Regions from separate parts of the Streptomyces sp. NPDC057445 genome, predicted to be linked through region 2. Evidence: riboswitches for the same ligand, from Rfam matches in the RefSeq annotation. Region 2 holds a riboswitch; the other holds the start of a gene.

Region 1 (9,181 bases), on a different contig from region 2:
TGGTCCTTCATGCTGGGCGAGGTCGCGCTCTACAGCTTCATCATCATCATCCTCACGGGTGTGTATCTGACGCTGTTCTTCCACCCGTCGATGAACGAGGTGGAGTACCACGGCACGTACGCGCCGATGCAGGGTGTCCTGATGTCGGAGGCGTACGCCTCGACGCTGGACATCAGCTTCGACGTCCGCGGTGGTCTGCTCATCAGGCAGATCCACCACTGGGCGGCGCTGATCTTCCTCGCGGCGATGTTCGTGCACATGATGCGCGTCTTCTTCACGGGCGCCTTCCGCAAGCCGCGTGAGATCAACTGGCTGTTCGGCTTCCTGCTGTTCGTCCTCGGCATGTTCACCGGTTTCACCGGCTACTCGCTCCCGGACGACCTGCTCTCGGGCACCGGTGTCCGCTTCACGCAGGGCGCGATCCTGTCCGTGCCGGTCGTCGGCACGTACATCTCGATGTTCCTGTTCGGCGGGGAGTTCCCCGGCGGCGACTTCGTCGCCCGGTTCTACTCGATCCACATCCTGCTGCTGCCGGGCATCATGCTCGGTCTGCTGGTGGCGCACCTGATCCTGGTCTTCTACCACAAGCACACGCAGTTCGCGGGTCCCGGACGGAAGAACAGCAACGTCGTCGGCATGCCGCTGCTGCCGGTCTACATGGCCAAGGCCGGAGGCTTCTTCTTCCTGGTCTTCGGCGTGATCGCGATCATCGCGGCCATCGCGCAGATCAACCCGATCTGGGCCATGGGTCCGTACCGTCCGGACCAGGTGTCCACCGGCGCCCAGCCCGACTGGTACATGGGCTTCGCCGAGGGTCTGATCCGCTTCATGCCGGGCTGGGAGATCAACCTCTGGGGGCACACGCTCGTCCTGGGTGTGTTCATCCCGCTGGTGCTCTTCCCGCTGGTTCTCGGCCTGATCGCGATGTGGCCGTTCCTCGAGTCCTGGGTCACCGGCGACAAGCGCGAGCACCACATCGCGGACCGGCCGCGCAACGCGCCGACCCGTACCGGGTTCGGTGTCGCCTGGATCACGGCGTACATGGTCATGCTGATCGGTGGTGGAAACGACCTCTGGGCGACCCACTTCAACCTGTCGATCAACTCGATCACCTGGTTCGTACGGATCTTCTTCATCGTCGGACCGGTCGTCGCGTTCATCGTCACCAAGCGGATCTGCCTGGGTCTGCAGCGACGGGACCGGGACAAGGTGCTGCACGGTCGCGAGAGCGGCATCATCAAGCGGCTGCCGCACGGTGAGTTCGTCGAGATCCACGAGCCGCTGTCGCAGGGCGCGCGGTACACACTGACCGCGCACGAGCAGTACAAGCCGCTCGAGATCGGCCCGACGGTCGACGAGAACGGCGTGGAGCGCAAGGTGCCCCGCATGGAGAAGCTCCGTGCGAGCCTCAGCAAGGGCCTGTTCGGCGAGGGAAACCAGATTCCCAAGCCCACGCCCGAGGAGTACAAGCAGATCGAGAGCGGCCACGGCCACCACTGATCCGCCCCGCTGATCCGAGCGATCGCCACGGCTGGAGCCCCGTCCACTCGATGGACGGGGCTCTTTGCCGTCCATCCGGGTGGATAGGGTGGTGCCATACCTGTACGTACGGACCCAGGAGCGGCCATGAGCGCTGTGACCCCCGCAGGAGGACCTACCGCGGCGGGCCGTTCCTGGCCCGAGGTACTGGACTCCCTGCTGTACGGACGCGACCAGAGCGCCGACGCCACCGCCTGGGCCATGGACCGCATCCTCCGGGGGGAGGCGACCGACGCGCAGATCGCCGGGTTCGCCGTCGCACTGCGGGCCAAGGGCGAGACCGTCGAGGAGATCTCCGGACTCGTACGGACGATGTACGACCACGCCAGGGTGATCGAGGTGCCCGGGCGGACCGTCGACATCGTCGGCACGGGTGGTGACGGTGCCAAGACCGTGAACATCTCGACCATGTCCGCGATCGTGGTGGCCGGCACCGGCGCGAAGGTCGTCAAGCACGGCAACCGTGCCGCGTCCAGCGCGAGTGGTGCCTCTGACGTGCTGGAGAAGCTCGGCGTCAATCTGGAGTTGACCCCGGAGCGGGTCGCCGAGGTCGCGGAGGAAGCGGGCATCACCTTCTGCTTCGCGGTGAAGTTCCATCCCGCGCTGCGGCACGTCGCCGCGGCCCGCAAGGAGCTCGGCATCCGGACGACGTTCAACTTCCTGGGGCCGCTCACCAACCCCGCCCGGGTGAGGGCCCAGGCCACGGGCGTCGCCGATGCCCGGATGGCGCCCATCATGGCCGGGGTGCTGGCCGAGCGGGGATCCAGCGCGCTCGTCTTCCGCGGGGACGACGGCCTGGACGAGCTCACGACGACCGCGACCTCCCGGGTCTGGGTGGTACGCGACGGCTCGGTGCGCGAGGAGGCCTTCGACCCCCGGGACGTGGGCATCGAGCCGGTCCCGGTGGAGGCACTTCGCGGCGCCGACGCCTCGTACAACGCGGATGTCGCGCGCCGGCTGCTGGCCGGCGAGACCGGCCCGGTCCGGGACGCGGTCCTGCTCAACTCGGCGGCGGCACTGACCGCGCTGGAACCGGGCGAGGGCACTCTGGTGGAGCAACTGCGGGCCGGTATGGCCAAGGCGTCGGAGTCGATCGACTCGGGCGCCGCCCGACGTGCACTGGAGCGGTGGGTGGCGGCGAGCAACCGCTGACACCGGGCATCCGGCATCCGGCCGGGGCCACGGCTCCTGACGCAGGGCGCAGTCCAGAGTGCGGACTGCGCCTTGCGCGTTCCCCGCCGTATGGCAGGATGCTTTCCAAGGTCATGAGTGACAGCGATTACGGCCCCGGCCCGCTGTCCGGCAACCCTCCGTCCGTGGCGGGGTGCCCCGGGTGAAGACCAGGCCGTGGGCAGCGAGGTCCGCGGCAAGCGCGGACCCCTTGCCACCCCTGGGGTCCTGGTCCTCGAGGGAGCAGTTCTCGTGAGCAAGCGAATGCGCTAGGGCCTCTCGGCCCCCTTCCCACCCTCCGCACGGCGTCGCCGTGCGTCGAGGCAACACCCGCATGCCGGACGGCAGTTCTGCCGCCGCGCGGGTTCGTCACAGCCAATTCGCCTTTGTCTGCCGGGAGATACCGCCATGTCCGCACGCCTGAACGCGACCGCCACCGCCACCGCCACCGCCACCGCCACAGCAACCGTCGCCGCACCTGCCACCGCCGCTGTCGCCTCCGTCGCCGTCCCCACCACCGACACCGACCCCTGCTGCGCCGCCCCGCTGCCCGTACTCGGCCGGGACGTCACCGTTCCGCTCGTGACCGGTGGCGAGGTCACGTACGCCGCCCTCGACTACGCGGCCAGCGCGCCGGCCCTGCAGCGGGTGTGGGACGACGTGGCCGCCTACGCCCCCTACTACGGCAGCGTGCACCGCGGCGCCGGGTATCTCTCGCAGCTGTCCACCGATCTGTTCGAGAACAGCCGGGTGACCGTCCATGAGTTCCTCGACTGCCGGGAAGACGACCAGGTCGTCTTCACCCGTTCGACGACGGACTCGCTGAATCTGCTCGCCTCCGCCCTCCCCGACGACTGCCAGGTCTTCGTCTTCGAGTCCGAGCACCACGCCTCGCTGCTGCCGTGGGGGACCGGCGCCCGCGTGACCTGCCTCGACGCGCCGCGCACACCGGGCGACGCGGTGCGGACCCTGGAGCTCGCCCTCGCCGGCCGCGACCGTTCCCCCGGCTCCTCGAGCTGGGGAGACCCGGTCGGGCCCGCGCTGGTCTGTGTCACCGGCGCGTCCAATGTGACCGGTGAGCTCTGGCCGGTGCGGGAACTCGCAGCCGTCGCCCACGCCCATGGCGCGCGGATCGTCCTGGACGCCGCCCAGCTCGCGCCCCACCACCCCGTCTCCGTAAGGGATCTGGACGTCGACTGGGTCGCCTTCTCCGGGCACAAGCTGTACGCGCCCTTCGGTTCCGGTGTGCTCGCGGGACGTGCGGACTGGCTGCGGGAGGCGGAGCCGTACCTCGCGGGCGGCGGCGCTTCGCGCAGGGTCGCGCGTCGTGCCGACGGCGGGGTGGACGTGGACTGGCACACCACCGCGGCCCGCCATGAGGCCGGTTCGCCGAACGTCATCGGCGTCCATGCGATCGCGTCCGCCTGCAGGGCGCTGACGGAGGCCGGGTTCGACGCGCTCGTCGCGCGTGAGCAGCACCTCGTCGCCGCCGTCCGCGCGGGCCTCGCCGAGGTGCCGGAGGTCAGGGTGCTGTCGCTGTTCGGCGACGATGCTCCTCGAGTCGGCGTCATCTCGTTCGTGGTGGAGGGCTGGAACAGCTCGCACTTCGCCGCGGCGCTCTCGGCCGAGTACGGCATCGGCGTACGGGACGGGCTCTTCTGCGCCCATCCGCTCCTGCGCACCCTGCTCGGGAGCGACCCGCAGGACGTGGGCGAGTGCGGTGCCCCGGAGGCGGAGCCGGGCGAGAGGTCCCTCAACGCGATCCGGGTCAGCTTCGGGGCCGGTACACCGGACGAGCACGTGGAGCGTTTCGTACGGGCGGTGAAGGAGCTGGTCCGCGACGGTGCGAAGTGGAACTACCGTACCGAGGACGGCAGGTGCGTCCCGGCGGTATGAGAAGGCGTCCGGTGGGCCGTGGCGGCGGAGCCCCGCCGTCGCGGCCCGCTCCCCGGTGCGGCCCGGCCGAACGTGCCGGGCTTCGCGGGCGCCTGGCGTCTCCGTGCCCGGGGCACGGGAGGGGGTTGAACGCGGCAGCGAAGGGGCCTCTCGACTGCGGCCCTTCCGGGTGGGTGGGCTTGTCGGGTCCCGAGGTTCCTCCAGAGCTCCGCCCGGGCCGCGGCGTTGCCGGACTCCAAGTACGTCGAGTACGGGGGCGACCCGACCTTCCCCAGCCTCCGGGCGGGCGCCCACCGTCGTGCGATGCACCGCACCCGACGCCGCGGGCCGGTCCTCGAAGGCCGCCCGGACACGGTCTACGCGTCGAGGCCGATCGCGAACGCCGCCTCGAGGTCGTGCTGCGAGTACGTACGGAACGCCACGTGCGTGTCCGTCGCCTCGACGCCCGGGATCTTGCTGATGCGCCCGGGGATGACATCCGCGAGATCGTCGTGCTTGGCGACCCGGACCATCGCGATGAGGTCGTACGTACCCGTGACCGAGAAGACCTCGCTGACGCTGTCCAGCGAGGCGATCGCCTCGGCGATCTCCGGGATGCGGTCCACGCTGGTCTTGATGAGCACGATCGCGGTGATCACGGCTGGTTGTCTCCCTCGGTGGCCGTGGCTTGGGCTTTCACTCTAGCCCCCTGCCGGAAACGGCCCCACGCGTAGAGAAAGCCGATCACGAAGCCCACGAGATGGGCCAGATACGCCACCCCCGGGCCCGACGACGTGCTCTGCGCCTCCGCCAGCCACTGCAGGACGAACCAGAAGAGCAGCACGATCCATGCGGGGAACCGCAGCGGCAGGAAGAAGAGGAAGGGGAAGAGACTCGTCACCCGTGCCCGCGGAAAGAGGCAGAGGAAGGCGCCGAGCACTCCGGAGATCGCCCCGGAGCCCCCCACCAGTGTCTGTGCCGACTCCGCGTTCGCCGCCGCGTACGCGAGGAGCGCCAGATAGCCGCAGCCGATGTAGAAGAGCGCGAACTCCAGATGCCCCATCCGCTCCTCCGCCATCGCGCCGAAGACATAGAGGAACAGCATGTTGCCCAGCAGGTGCAGCCAGCTGCCGTGGACGAACAGCGCGGTCAGCGGGGTGAGGAGCGCGCGGGGGGAACTGCGCATCAGTTCGCTGGGGATCACGCCCCAGCGTTCGAAGTAGGACGTCGTCGACACGAGCAGGGTGTCCCCGGTGCCGTACGAGGGGTTGAGCCCGGAGACCGGACCGGCGACGAACAGCAGGCAGCACAGGCCGATCACTCCGTACGTCACCGCCGGGCCTCGCACCGCGCCTCCGACCGTGTCCCCGACCGCCCTCCGCCACTCGATCATGTCCAGAGCATGGCGTACCGGGACGGGTGGGAAGCAGCGCCTCGCCGTGTCGTGGCACGCCCCCGAGGTCGTAGGGTTACGGGCAGTACGCGCGACGAGACGAGGACGGCATGATGACGACGGTGCCCACACCGACCGCCACCACCCGGTGGCGCTGCACGCTCTGTGGCAACCTCACCCGCTTCGATGTGACCCGTTCGTCCAGAGTCGTCGAATACGTCCATCTGGACCTCGCGGGTGAGCCCACGGTGGAGGAGCGCGAGGTGGTCAGTGAGACCATCGAGTCGGTCCGCTGCCGCTGGTGCAACGCGGTGGACCAGATCGAACTGGTGGACAGGCCGGGCGCGGGCTCCTGACGGCAGACGCCCGGACGCACGGAGACAGTAGGGGTGACGGATCGTGGAGCAGCCTGACAGCGCCGGACCGGCCGGTGCGGCCGGCGGCGCGGCCGAGGCGCTCGACCGCCCGCTGCCCGAAGGCGTACGGCGACGGGTCGTCGCCCTGGTGTCGGACGCGTTCGGCGGGCTGACCGTCAGCGACCTCCCCGCCCAGCTGCGGCAGTACGCACGGTTCACCCCTACGCGCCGCGCCAAGTTCGCGGGCAACGCCATGGCCGCCGCTCTCGAGGGGGACGCGGTGTTCCGCCAGCGCATCGGCGAGTGGCTGCGCGATTCGCAGCCGGAGCTGGCCCGGGCGCTGGAGTCGGGGACGCCGCCCGCGGCCGCCGACCCCGTCGACGTGGCCGCGGCGGCCTATGTGCTGCGCCCGGTCGGCTGGGTGAAGCTGGTGGCCGCGGCGGGCGAGGAGGCCCAGCGCGCGGACGCCGAGCGCGCCGACGAGGAGTCCCGGCGTGAGCTGGACCGGCTGCGCGAGGAGAACGACCGGCTCAAGGCACAGGCCAGGGCCGAGACCGAGCGGCTGCGCACCGAACTGGAGACCGCCCGCAAGGAAGCCGAATCGCTTCACCGCAAGCTGCGCAGTGCCCAGAGCGATGTGAAGCGCGGTGAGGCCGCCCTGCGTCGCCTGGCCGCCGAGACCGAGGCGGCGAAGGCGGAGGCGCAGGCCCAGGTGTCCACGGCCGAGAGCGAGGCGCGGCGGCTCAGGGCCCGCCTCGCGGAGGCCGAGTCGGCGGTCGAGGCGGGCCGCAGGGCGGCCCGCGAGGGCCGCTCGATCGAGGACATGCGGGTACGGCTGCTGCTGGACACCGTCCTGGACGCGGCCCAGGGGCTGCGCCGGGAACTGGCGCTGCCCCCTGCGTCGCTCCATCCCGCCGACACCGTGGACGCGGTCGAGCCGGGCCGGATGACGCCCAAGGACATCGCCGCACGGGCGCTGTCCGAGACCGATCCGGCGCTCCTCGACCAGTTGCTCTCGCTGCCCCAGGTCCATCTCGTGGTGGACGGATACAACGTCACCAAGACCGGCTATCCGACGATGCCGCTGGAGAAGCAGCGGCTGCGGCTGCTCGGCGGTCTCGCGATGCTCGCCGCCCAGACGGGCGCGGAGATCACCTGTGTCTTCGACGGGGCCGAACTGGCGGCTCCCGTGCTGCTCGCGCCGCCGCGTGGCGTGCGCGTGCTGTTCTCCAAGCCGGGGGTGACCGCGGACGAGCTCATCCGGCAGCTCGTACGGGCCGAGCCGCCCGGCCGGCCGGTCGTCGTGGTCTCCACCGACCGCGAAGTCGCCGACGGTGTCGCGAAGGCGGGCGCGAGGCCGGTCGCCTCCGCCATGCTGCTGAAGCGGCTTTCGCGCGTCTAGTCCGATTGGCCCGTCTCGTAACTGCTGGGCTTAATGCCCGATTTCGCGGAACGTAGTGTCAAGTGGCCATCACTACCTGTGCGATGAGTGTAAAAAATGTGCTGCGAGCGACAGTTTTTTCTCATGAGGATTTGAACTGATCACAGTGAGGTCACTAGGGTCAGGCCTCGAACCTTCGCACGGTTGATCATCCATCGGGGATGGCAGCGAAGGAACCGCCGATTTCGTGCAGTTCAGCCCAATTTTGCGGGGGAGCTGAAGCCTGCGCGGAGCCGGGGAATCAACCCCCCACTGCCCGGTAGGCGGCTCGAGGAAGAAGGAGCTCGCCTTCGTGGCGTCCCACCGTCGTCCCAAGCAGCCGAGCCGCACCCGCGTGACCGTGCTCACCGCGACCGCCGCCGCGGCCGTCGCCCTGACCTCCCAGGCCGCCCAGGCCGCCCCGGCGAAGCCGAGCAAGGACGAGGTCAAGGCGAAGGTCGACGCGCTCTACGAGGAGGCCGAGAAGGCCACCGAGGAGTACAACGGGGCCAAGGAGCAGCAGACCAAGCTGCAGAAGCAGGTCGACGCGATCCAGGACAAGGTCGCCCGCGGCCAGGACGAGGTCAACGCCCTGCGTGACAGCCTGGGTTCGGTCGCCAGTGCCCAGTACCGCTCCGGCGGTATCGACCCCGCCGTCCAGCTCTTCCTCTCCTCCGACCCGGACACCTACCTCGACAAGGCGTCCGCGATCGACCAGCTCGGTGCCAAGCAGACCGACGCCCTGGAGAACATCCAGTCGAAGCAGCGCACCCTCGCCCAGCAGCGCGCGGAGGCGGCGAAGAAGCTCGCCGACCTCGAGGACGTGCGCAAGACGCTGGGCGAGAAGAAGAAGTCGTTCCAGGGCAAGCTCGCCGAGGCGCAGAAGCTCCTCAACACCCTGACCGCCGCCGAGCGGGCGAAGTTGCAGGAGCAGGAGCAGCGCGCGAGCCGCGACGCGGGTGAGCGCGTGGACCTCGGCAACGAGGTGCCGGCCTCGCAGCGCGGCGCCGCCGCCCTGAACGCCGCAGCCACCCAGCTCGGCAAGCCCTACGTCTCCGGAGCCGAGGGCCCCAACTCCTACGACTGCTCCGGCCTGACGCAGTGGTCGTACCGCCAGGCGGGCGTGGGCATCACACGCACCACGTACACCCAGCAGAACGACGGTGTGAAGATCGGCCGCAGCCAGCTCAAGCCGGGCGACCTGGTCTTCTTCAACGGCCTTTCCCATGTGGGACTTTACGCGGGCAACAACCAGATCCTGCACGCCCCGAAGCCGGGTGCGGTGGTCCGCTACGAGTCGATGGACTACATGGGCACCTTCCAGTTCGGCGTCCGGATCTGAGGCCGGACTCCCGAGGGCCGGAAAAGGCGCCCATTCGGGCGAATTGCGGAATCCGCAGCTGACGGTACGCCCCGCCGGTGACCTCG
Region 2 (9,181 bases):
CCGCCCAGAAGTTGGCGAGTGGCGCGTAGCCGTTCAGTGAGGAGAGGTTGTTCGAGTAGCCCTGACCGTGCGAGAGGAGGATGACCGGCAACCCGCTCCCGGTCACGGGCGCGGAGACCCGCACCTCCAGGTCCACGGCTCTGCCGGGAGCTGACAGCACCACCGGACTGACCGAGAGGACGGGAGCGGGCAAGCTGACGGTGGCGGCCGCGTAAGTCGATTCGCTCATGATGCGCATTTCCCTTCCATGGGCTCTGCTGCCGGTCTCATTCGGCTGGCGGCGGGGGAGGGGTCAGGAGTGACCCGCTTCGGCCGCACCGAAAGCGGAGCGTTGTTCCGTATAATATACGGAACGCTGTTCCGCTTAGTCAACGGCCGTCGGAAGGAGAGCGTGGTGTCCAGTACGAGCCAGTCCGGGGAGGTGCCGGCCCGAAGCAAGCGGGCGGACGCGCTGCGCAACCAGCAGACGCTGCTTGCCGCCGCCGCTGCGGTGTTCGTCGACTCCGGCGTCGACGCACCGATCCGTGCGATCGCGGCCAGAGCGGGCGTCGGGGTGGGGACGATCTACCGCCACTTCCCGACTCGGGCGGATCTCGTCGTCGCCGTCTACCGCCACCAGGTCGAGGCATGCGCAGAGGCCGGCCCGAACCTGCTGGCCAGTGCCGACTCCCCACTCGCAGCACTCCGACAGTGGGTCGACCTCTTCGTGGACTTCCTGGTCACGAAGCACGGACTCGCCAACGCGCTGCAATCGGACAGCAGTGGCTTCGAGGCGCTGCACGCCTACTTCCTTGACCGCTTGGTGCCCGCCTGCGCGCAATTGCTCGACGCCGCAGTCGACGCCGGCGAAATCGGGCCCGGTACGCACGCCTACGAACTGATGCGCGCCATCGGCAACCTCTGCATCGGACACGACAGCGATTCCCGCTATGACCCCCGCCGAATGATCGAACTGCTCCTCCAGGGACTACAGCGACCGCAGTCATCCTGATGCCGCCGGCGAGCCCGTACGCGGCGAGGGGCTGTTCGTGGAGGAAGGACCCTGCCGCTCACTGATCCGGCCCGATCCAAGCGCATGGACACCCGGAAAAACGCCCGAGGGCGGCACCCCCTGGGAGTAGGGGGTGCCGCCCTCGGTCTTCAGGACGGTTGATCAACCAGAGGTCGATCAGAAGTCCATGTCACCGCCCGGCATGCCGCCCGGAGCGGCCGCGGAGGCCTTCTCCGGCTTGTCGGCGATGACGGCCTCGGTGGTGAGGAACAGCGCGGCGATCGACGCGGCGTTCTGCAGCGCGGAGCGCGTCACCTTGGCCGGGTCGATGATGCCCTCGGCGATGAGGTCGACGTACTCGCCGGTCGCGGCGTTCAGGCCGTGGCCCGGGGTCAGGTTGCGCACCTTCTCCACCACGACACCGCCCTCGAGGCCGGCGTTGACGGCGATCTGCTTCAGCGGGGCCTCGAGCGCGAGCTTCACAGCCTGCGCACCGGTGGCCTCGTCGCCGTCGAGCTCCAGCTTCTCGAAGACGGAGGACGCCTGGATGAGAGCCACGCCACCACCGGCGACGATGCCCTCCTCGACGGCCGCCTTCGCGTTGCGGACGGCGTCCTCGATGCGGTGCTTGCGCTCCTTGAGCTCGACCTCGGTCGCGGCACCGGCCTTGATGACGGCCACGCCGCCGGCCAGCTTCGCGAGGCGCTCCTGGAGCTTCTCACGGTCGTAGTCCGAGTCCGACTGCTCGATCTCGGCACGGATCTGGTTGACGCGGCCCTGAACCTGCTCGCTGTCACCGGCGCCGTCGACGATCGTCGTCTCGTCCTTGGTGACGACGATCTTGCGGGCGCGGCCCAGCAGGTCGAGGGTGGCGTTCTCCAGCTTGAGACCGACCTCCTCGGAGATGACGGTGCCACCGGTGAGGATGGCGATGTCGCCGAGCATGGCCTTGCGGCGGTCACCGAAGCCCGGGGCCTTGACGGCGACGGACTTGAAGGTGCCACGGATCTTGTTGACGACCAGGGTGGACAGGGCCTCGCCCTCGACGTCCTCGGCGATGATCAGCAGCGGCTTGCCCGACTGCATGACCTTCTCCAGCAGCGGGAGCAGGTCCTTCACGCTGGAGATCTTGCCGTTGAAGATCAGGATGTACGGGTCGTCGAGCGACGCCTCCATACGCTCCATGTCGGTGGCGAAGTACGCCGAGATGTAGCCCTTGTCGAAGCGCATACCCTCGGTGAGCTCCAGCTCCAGACCGAAGGTCTGGGACTCCTCGACGGTGATGACGCCTTCCTTGCCGACCTTGTCCATGGCCTCGGCGATGAGCTCGCCGATCTGGGTGTCGGCGGCGGAGATGGAGGCGGTGGAGGCGATCTGCTCCTTGGTCTCCACGTCCTTGGCCTGCTCGAGCAGGGCGCCGGAGACGGCCTCGACGGCCTTCTCGATGCCGCGCTTCAGGGCCATCGGGTTGGCGCCGGCCGCCACGTTGCGCAGGCCCTCGCGGACGAGCGCCTGGGCGAGAACGGTCGCGGTGGTCGTACCGTCACCGGCGACGTCGTCCGTCTTCTTGGCGACTTCCTTGACCAGCTCGGCGCCGATCTTCTCGTACGGGTCCTCGAGCTCGATCTCCTTGGCGATGGAGACACCATCGTTGGTGATCGTGGGGGCGCCCCACTTCTTCTCGAGGACGACGTTCCGGCCCTTGGGGCCAAGGGTGACCTTGACGGCGTCGGCGAGCTGGTTCATCCCGCGCTCGAGACCGCGCCGTGCCTCCTCGTCGAACGCGATGATCTTGGCCATGTGAAGTGGTCCTCCCGGACTTGGGGGTCCCCCCGTGCCGCAGGCCACGGGGGAGGATTGCTCCGGACCGCGCTGGCGCCCGCGACGGACGGCCTGCATGCCTTGTGGTTCCTGGCCCCACCAGGCGTGCGGGCCTCACCGACCCGGTCCTTAGTTGTCACTCTCACTCGTAGAGTGCTAACGCCAATGATTAGCACTCGGACCCAGAGAGTGCAAGCGGCTTCGAAGAAGCCTCGATGAGGGGCGGCGGTCGGGTGACGGGAGGGCGCAAGCGGCTTCGAAGAAGCCTCCGGTCCGGGCGCGGCGGAGGGCCCGCACCCCCAGCCGTGGGTGCGGGCCCTCCGTCATGTCGCTGCAGTCAGTCGGCGCTCAGCCGGCTGCGCGGACCATGTCCGCCTGCGGCCCCTTCTGGCCCTGCGAGATCTCGAACTCGACCCGCTGACCCTCCTCCAGGGTGCGGTAGCCGTCCATCTGGATCGCGCTGTAGTGGACGAAAACATCCGCACCACCGTCGACCGCGATGAAGCCGTACCCCTTCTCCGCGTTGAACCACTTGACGGTGCCCTGAGCCATGCCTAACTCCCCTATTACTGGCCCTTGCACAGGTCCGCACTTCGCGGACCCGGGTCAGACCTCACTTCAGACCTCACTCACGGACAGTTTCCTCACCCCCAGGGGGGATGGAGAGACCACCATGAGTGTGTGCCGGAACGCGTCGACCGCGGCTGAATGTATCTGTCCAACTGCCGTCTGCAACAGGTCAATCGGACGAGAAATCTGGGCACGCCTGATCGGATAAAGGGAAGAATTCCGAGCATTCCCGGGCAACTCGGGCCGGGCAAAGCGCACTTAATGCGCATCCCGCTCGAACACTTTGGCTGTTTCTTGTCGTGCGCGGACACATTCGTATATGCGTCTGGCACACGCTGCGGAGGGGACTTCCCAACTCTACCGCGCTCAACCATGCAGAATTGCCCCCTCCGCTTAGCTTGCGGAAGGGGCAATTCAGGTAACGCACCGTGGCCGGTTCAGGGGCTCAGCAGCCGCCTGCGACGGCCGGGATGATCGAGACGCCGGCGCCGTCCGGGGTCGCCGTTTCCAGCCCCTGCTCGAAGCGGACGTCGTCGTCGTTGACGTACACGTTCACGAAGCGGCGCAGCTTGCCCTGGTCGTCCAGCACACGGGCCGCGATTCCCGTGTGCTTCGTCTCCAGGTCGGCGATGACCTCGGCGAGGGTGGCACCCTCCGCCGGGACCTCGGCCCGGCCGCCGGTGTACGTGCGGAGGATGGTGGGGATGCGGACGTTGACGCTCATGCGAGACCAGCCTCTCGGAAGGAGTCCAGGTTGGGGCGGATGACTGCGGACATACCCGTCGTGGGAGCCACCGCGTCGAGGGTCTTCAGGCCGTCACCCGTGTTGACGACGACGGTCGTGAGGGACGGGTCGATCACACCGGCCTCGATCAGCTTCTTCGCCACGCCGAGGGTCGTCCCGCCGGCGGTCTCCGTGAAGATGCCCTCCGTGCGGGCCAGCAGCTTGATCGCGTCCACGATCTGCTCGTCGGTCACGTCCTCCACGGCTCCGCCGGTACGGCGGCAGATGTCCAGGACATAGGGGCCGTCGGCCGGGTTGCCGATCGCCAGGGACTTGGCGATCGTGTCCGGCTTCTGCGGCCGGACCACGTCGTGACCGGCCTTGAAGGCCACGGACACCGGGGAGCAGCCCTCGGCCTGGGCGCCGAAGATCTTGTACGGCCTGTCCTCGACGAGCCCGAGCTTGATCAGCTCCTGCAGACCCTTGTCGATCTTGGTGAGCTGGGAGCCGGAGGCGATGGGGATGACGATCTGGTCGGGGAGCTGCCAGCCGAGCTGCTCGCAGATCTCGTACGCGAGCGTCTTGGAACCCTCGGCGTAGTACGGCCGCAGGTTGACGTTGACGAAGCCCCAGCCCTCGCCCGCCGGGTCGCCGATGAGCTCGGAGCAGAAGCGGTTGACGTCGTCGTAGTTGCCCTCGATACCGACGAGCCGGCCGCCGTACACCGCGGCCATCACGACCTTGCCCTGCTCCAGGTCGTGCGGGATGAACACGCAGGAGCGCAGGCCCGCCCTGGCGGCGGCGGCGCCGACCGCGCCGGCCAGGTTGCCGGTGGAGGAGCAGGAGAGCGTGGTGAAGCCGAAGGCGCGGGCGGCCTCCAGTGCCTGGGCGACGACGCGGTCCTTGAAGGAGTGCGTCGGGTTGCCGGAGTCGTCCTTGACGTAGAGACCGCCGGTGACACCCAGCTCACGGGCCAGGTTGTCGGCCTTGACGAGCTCGGTCCAGCCCGGGTTCAGGTTCGGCTTGCTCGCCACGTCGGCGGGGACGGGGAGCAGCGGCGCATAGCGCCAGAGGTTGGCCGGGCCGTTCTCGATCTGCTTGCGCAGACCGTCCGGGTCGCCGCTCGGCAGGTCGTACGCGACTTCGAGCGGCCCGAAACAGATCTCACACGCGAAGATCGGGCCGAGAGCGAACCGCTCGCCGCACTCGCGGCAGGAGAGCCCGGAGGCTGGGCCCAGATCGACAGATTCGGTGGTGGTGGCAACAGTCTGCGCAGCCATGGAGGCGAGGCCCTTTCTCCTCATCTTCCTCGCGGCGCATCTCGCCACGAGACGGAATTGGCACCTTCCCTAGCCGGGGCCCCGCGCGAGTGTCGTAAGACGTGCGACGAGAACCGGCTGGAGGGTTGCCGGGGCTTCAACGGGCCGTATCCCTCTGCCCCTCTGGATGAGCGGTATGTGATTGTCGGCGTGACGCCCCCGGCATGCGAGGGTCGTCCGCGTTGTTCAAGACTGTAACCGAACCCCCGGACCCTTGAGATGGTCGTCCGATCCGCGAGATGGAGATCACGTGCTGGAAGAGGTGGAGCGCTGGCTGGCCCGGCGGTCCTGGTCCGTGGCAGACCGCCCGCTCGACCAGCTCGTCGCCGCGAAGCGCACGGCCAAGCACGGTACGACGGTCAGCGTCGTGCTCCCCGCCCTGAACGAGGAGACGACGGTCGGCGAGATCGTCTCCGTGATCCGGCGCGAGCTCATGACCGACGCGGTGCCTCTCGTGGACGAGCTCGTGGTCGTGGACTCGGGTTCGACGGACCGCACGTCCGAGGTGGCGGCGAAGGCGGGCGCGCGGGTCGTGCACCGGGACGCGATACTCCCGCGGATCCCGGCCGTCCCCGGCAAGGGCGAGGTGCTGTGGCGCTCGCTGCTGGTGACGAGCGGCGACATCGTCTGTTTCGTGGACGCGGACCTGAAGGAGTTCTCCGCCGACTTCGTCTCCGGCATCGTCGGACCGCTGCTGACCGAGCCGGAAATCCAGTTCGTCAAGGCGATGTACGACCGGCCGCTGGGGGGCACCCCCGGTCAGGGCGGCCGGGTGACCGAACTGGTGGCCCGCCCGCTGCTCAATCTGCACTGGCCGCAGCTGGCCGGATTCGTCCAGCCGCTGGGCGGGGAGTACGCGGCGCGGCGGTCGCTGCTGGAGCGGCTGCCGTTCCCCGTCGGATACGGGGTGGAGCTCGGACTGCTGGTCGACGCACTGCACACGGTCGGGCTCGACGCGCTCGCGCAGGTCGACGTGGGGGTGCGGCTGCACCGGCACCAGGACGGGCAGGCGCTGGGCCGGATGGCGGCGGCGATCTACCGCACGGCGCAACTGCGACTTTCCCGCGGCCATTTGGTGCGTCCGGCACTGACGCAGTTCGAACGGGGCGACGAGGGGTTCGTGCCGCGGACGCATGAGGTGGACACCCAGGAACGGCCTCCGATGGTGGAGATCGTGGAGTACGCGAAGCGCAGGGCGGCATAGCCGCACCGGCGGCCCGACGACACCGGCGGCCTAACGCATGTGCGCCGCAGCACGCCACAATCCATCGGATTGTCTAAGTTTCGTAGATATGGGCTATGCGAAACTCACGGGCGCTTGGCGCCGGACTTCCAGGTTGCCTCGTTTCGTCGGGGCCTTGACGGTTCTCACGACCGCCTCCGCCGTCGTCTCGACCGGGATGCTCCTCCCTGGCAGGGCCGCCGGCGACGCCGTGTCCCCCTTCAAGAAGCGGTACGACGCGTCGTTGTACGGCGACTTCACCACCGTCGGCAGCGCCGTCCAGGGCGCCGAACGGACCGGAACCGGCCAGGTCGGCGTCCCACCGGGGGCCCGTGTCAGTTATGCCCGGCTGTTCTGGGGCGGCAACGACGGCACGTACCGGAGCCCGGACGGCGAGCTGCTCCACCGCTGCGCCGCCTCCGGCGCGGACGCGGACCGGCCGGACGACCGTCGCCCGGACGCGGACCTGTCCGATGCGGATCTCGGCGCCGCCGACCGGTCGGACGCGGACCTGTCGGACAGAGGCCGGTCGGACTCCGGCTCGTCCCCCGGCGCGCCGCTCGACTCCACCCCCACGATCAGCGTCGGCAAGGGCAAGCCGGTCGTGGTCAGGGCCGAGAATCTGGTCCAGGACCGGGGGGCGGCGTCCGGAGCGCACTTCTACACCGGCGAGGCCGACGTCACCGCCGCCTTCGAGGACGTCACCGGCTCCGGCACCCCGCTGCCCGTCACGGTCGGCGACATCTGGGCCTCGGCCGAAGAGGGCTGCGGCGCGGGCTGGTCGCTGACCGTCGTCTACGCGTACGACCGCCCCGACGAGAAGTACGCCCCCGAACGGCGCAACGTCCATGTCTACGGCGGACACGTCCTGCAGCGCCCCGCCTCCCCCGCGACGACCGTCTCGGTGAGCGGCTTCTACCGCTCCGGGGGCCAGGTCCGGGCGTCCGTCGCGGCGTACGGGGGTCGGACCTCCATGGGCGACCGCTTCCTCGTCGACGGCCAGACCGGGGCGGGAGTGGGCGCCACGTCCGCGAAGGTGTCGTTCAGGTCGGGCGACGACGCCTATGTGGCATCGGCGTTGGCCCTGTCCACCCCGGTGCCGGATCCGGAGGTCACGAAGAAGGCGTCCGGCGCGGAGGGCTCACCCGCCGACACGACGGTGACGTACACGGTCACCGTCGGCGAGGAGGGCGCCGGGGACGCGCGACTTCAGGCCACCGTGGAGCCGGACCCGGTCGCCTCGGAGCGGACCGAGGGCACCGAGGGCACCGAGGGCACCGAGGGCACCGAGGGCACCGAGGGCACGAACGGCCGGGAGAACCGGGCGGACCGGGAGAACCGGGAGAACCGCGAACCCGGTGACGCCGACGCGGACAGGGGTGAGGGGAGGGTGCAGGCGCGGCCCGTGCCTCCGGCGACCACGGAGCAGCCCCGGCACCCGCAGCAGCCGGTGCGGTCAGGAGCCCCGGACAAGCCCGGCGCCGCCCCGGTGGTTCCCGGCAACGGCCCGGGCCGTCCCGCCGGAGCGAACGGCAGCCCCAGCGAGATGGCCGCCACCGGCGGGCGGACCGAACGGCTCTGGCTGCTCGGCGCCCTCGCCCTGGCACTCACCGCGGCCGGTGCGATCGCCGTGGCCGCGACGCGCGATCGGCGCCGTGACCACTGATCGGGTGACGCTGTGGCTGATCGGGTGACCGTGTGGCCGATCGGGTGATCGTGTGGCCGATCGGGTGATCGTGTGGCCGGACTCCGCCGACGGAGTCCGGCCGTACGTTTGAGCGGTTACCGGACGGGCTAGGTTGGCGACATGGTCTCCGAGCGCGCGGCGCAGGTACTCGTCGCCTCCAACCGCGGTCCGGTCACATACGCCTTCCGCGAGGACGGCACACTCGACGCCCGGCGTGGCGGCGGTGGGCTGGTCTCCGGTCTCTCGGCCATCGGGACGGACGCGGACGCCCTGTGGGTGTGCGCCGCACTGGGCGACGGCGACCGCGAGGCGGTGCGCCGCGGTGTCGCAGAGCCGGGCGTACGGATGCTGGACATCGACGCCACCGTGCACGCGGACGCGTACAACGGCATCGCGAACTCCGTACTGTGGTTCGTCCACCACATGCTGTACCAGACCCCGCTGGAGCCGGTCTTCGACGCGCAGTTCCGCCGGCAGTGGGACGCCTACCGGACCTACAACCGCGCCTTCGCCGACGCGTTGGCGGCGGAGTCCGCGCCCGGCGCCGTAGTGATGATCCAGGACTACCACCTGGCGCTCGCGCCCGGGATGCTCCGGGAGCTCCGCCCCGATCTGCGGATCGGGCACTTCTCGCACACGCCGTGGGCACCGCCTGAGTACTTCCGGATGCTGCCGGACGACGTCGCGGAGGAACTGGTGCGGGGGATGCTCGGCGCGGACCGGCTCGGCTTCCTCACCTGGCGATGGGCGTCCGCCTTCATGCAGTGCGCCGGGAACGTCGCCGAGGACGGGCGGATCGTCTCCTCTGCGCCGGACGACCCGCGCCCCCGCATCCGGCACTCCCCGA

The links. Region 2 has a riboswitch for S-adenosylmethionine ahead of thrC (threonine synthase). Riboswitches for the same ligand answer to the same signal wherever they lie in the genome.
Region 1: another riboswitch for S-adenosylmethionine. It lies ahead of ACFU5O_RS00365 (aminotransferase class V-fold PLP-dependent enzyme); the one in region 2 lies ahead of thrC (threonine synthase).

The regions. Positions count from the first base shown of each region.
Region 1 is NZ_JBHVDH010000001.1:72,080-81,260, reverse strand. Features, by position in the region: gene ACFU5O_RS00375 (cytochrome bc complex cytochrome b subunit) at 1-1,500, shown strand, start outside; gene trpD (anthranilate phosphoribosyltransferase) at 1,627-2,691, shown strand; SAM riboswitch class IV at 2,801-2,918, shown strand; gene ACFU5O_RS00365 (aminotransferase class V-fold PLP-dependent enzyme) at 3,118-4,605, shown strand; gene ACFU5O_RS00360 (Lrp/AsnC family transcriptional regulator) at 4,962-5,243, opposite strand; gene ACFU5O_RS00355 (rhomboid family intramembrane serine protease) at 5,240-5,977, opposite strand; gene ACFU5O_RS00350 (hypothetical protein) at 6,091-6,333, shown strand; gene ACFU5O_RS00345 (NYN domain-containing protein) at 6,377-7,735, shown strand; gene ACFU5O_RS00340 (NlpC/P60 family protein) at 8,067-9,095, shown strand.
Region 2 is NZ_JBHVDH010000026.1:62,248-71,428, reverse strand. Features, by position in the region: gene ACFU5O_RS33145 (alpha/beta hydrolase family protein) at 1-229, opposite strand, end outside; gene ACFU5O_RS33140 (TetR/AcrR family transcriptional regulator) at 395-991, shown strand; gene groL (chaperonin GroEL) at 1,169-2,791, opposite strand; gene ACFU5O_RS33130 (cold-shock protein) at 3,161-3,364, opposite strand; gene ACFU5O_RS33125 (MoaD/ThiS family protein) at 3,828-4,106, opposite strand; gene thrC (threonine synthase) at 4,103-5,386, opposite strand; SAM riboswitch class I at 5,404-5,559, opposite strand; gene ACFU5O_RS33115 (glucosyl-3-phosphoglycerate synthase) at 5,676-6,629, shown strand; gene ACFU5O_RS33110 (hypothetical protein) at 6,784-8,313, shown strand; gene ACFU5O_RS33105 (trehalose-6-phosphate synthase) at 8,455-9,181, shown strand, end outside.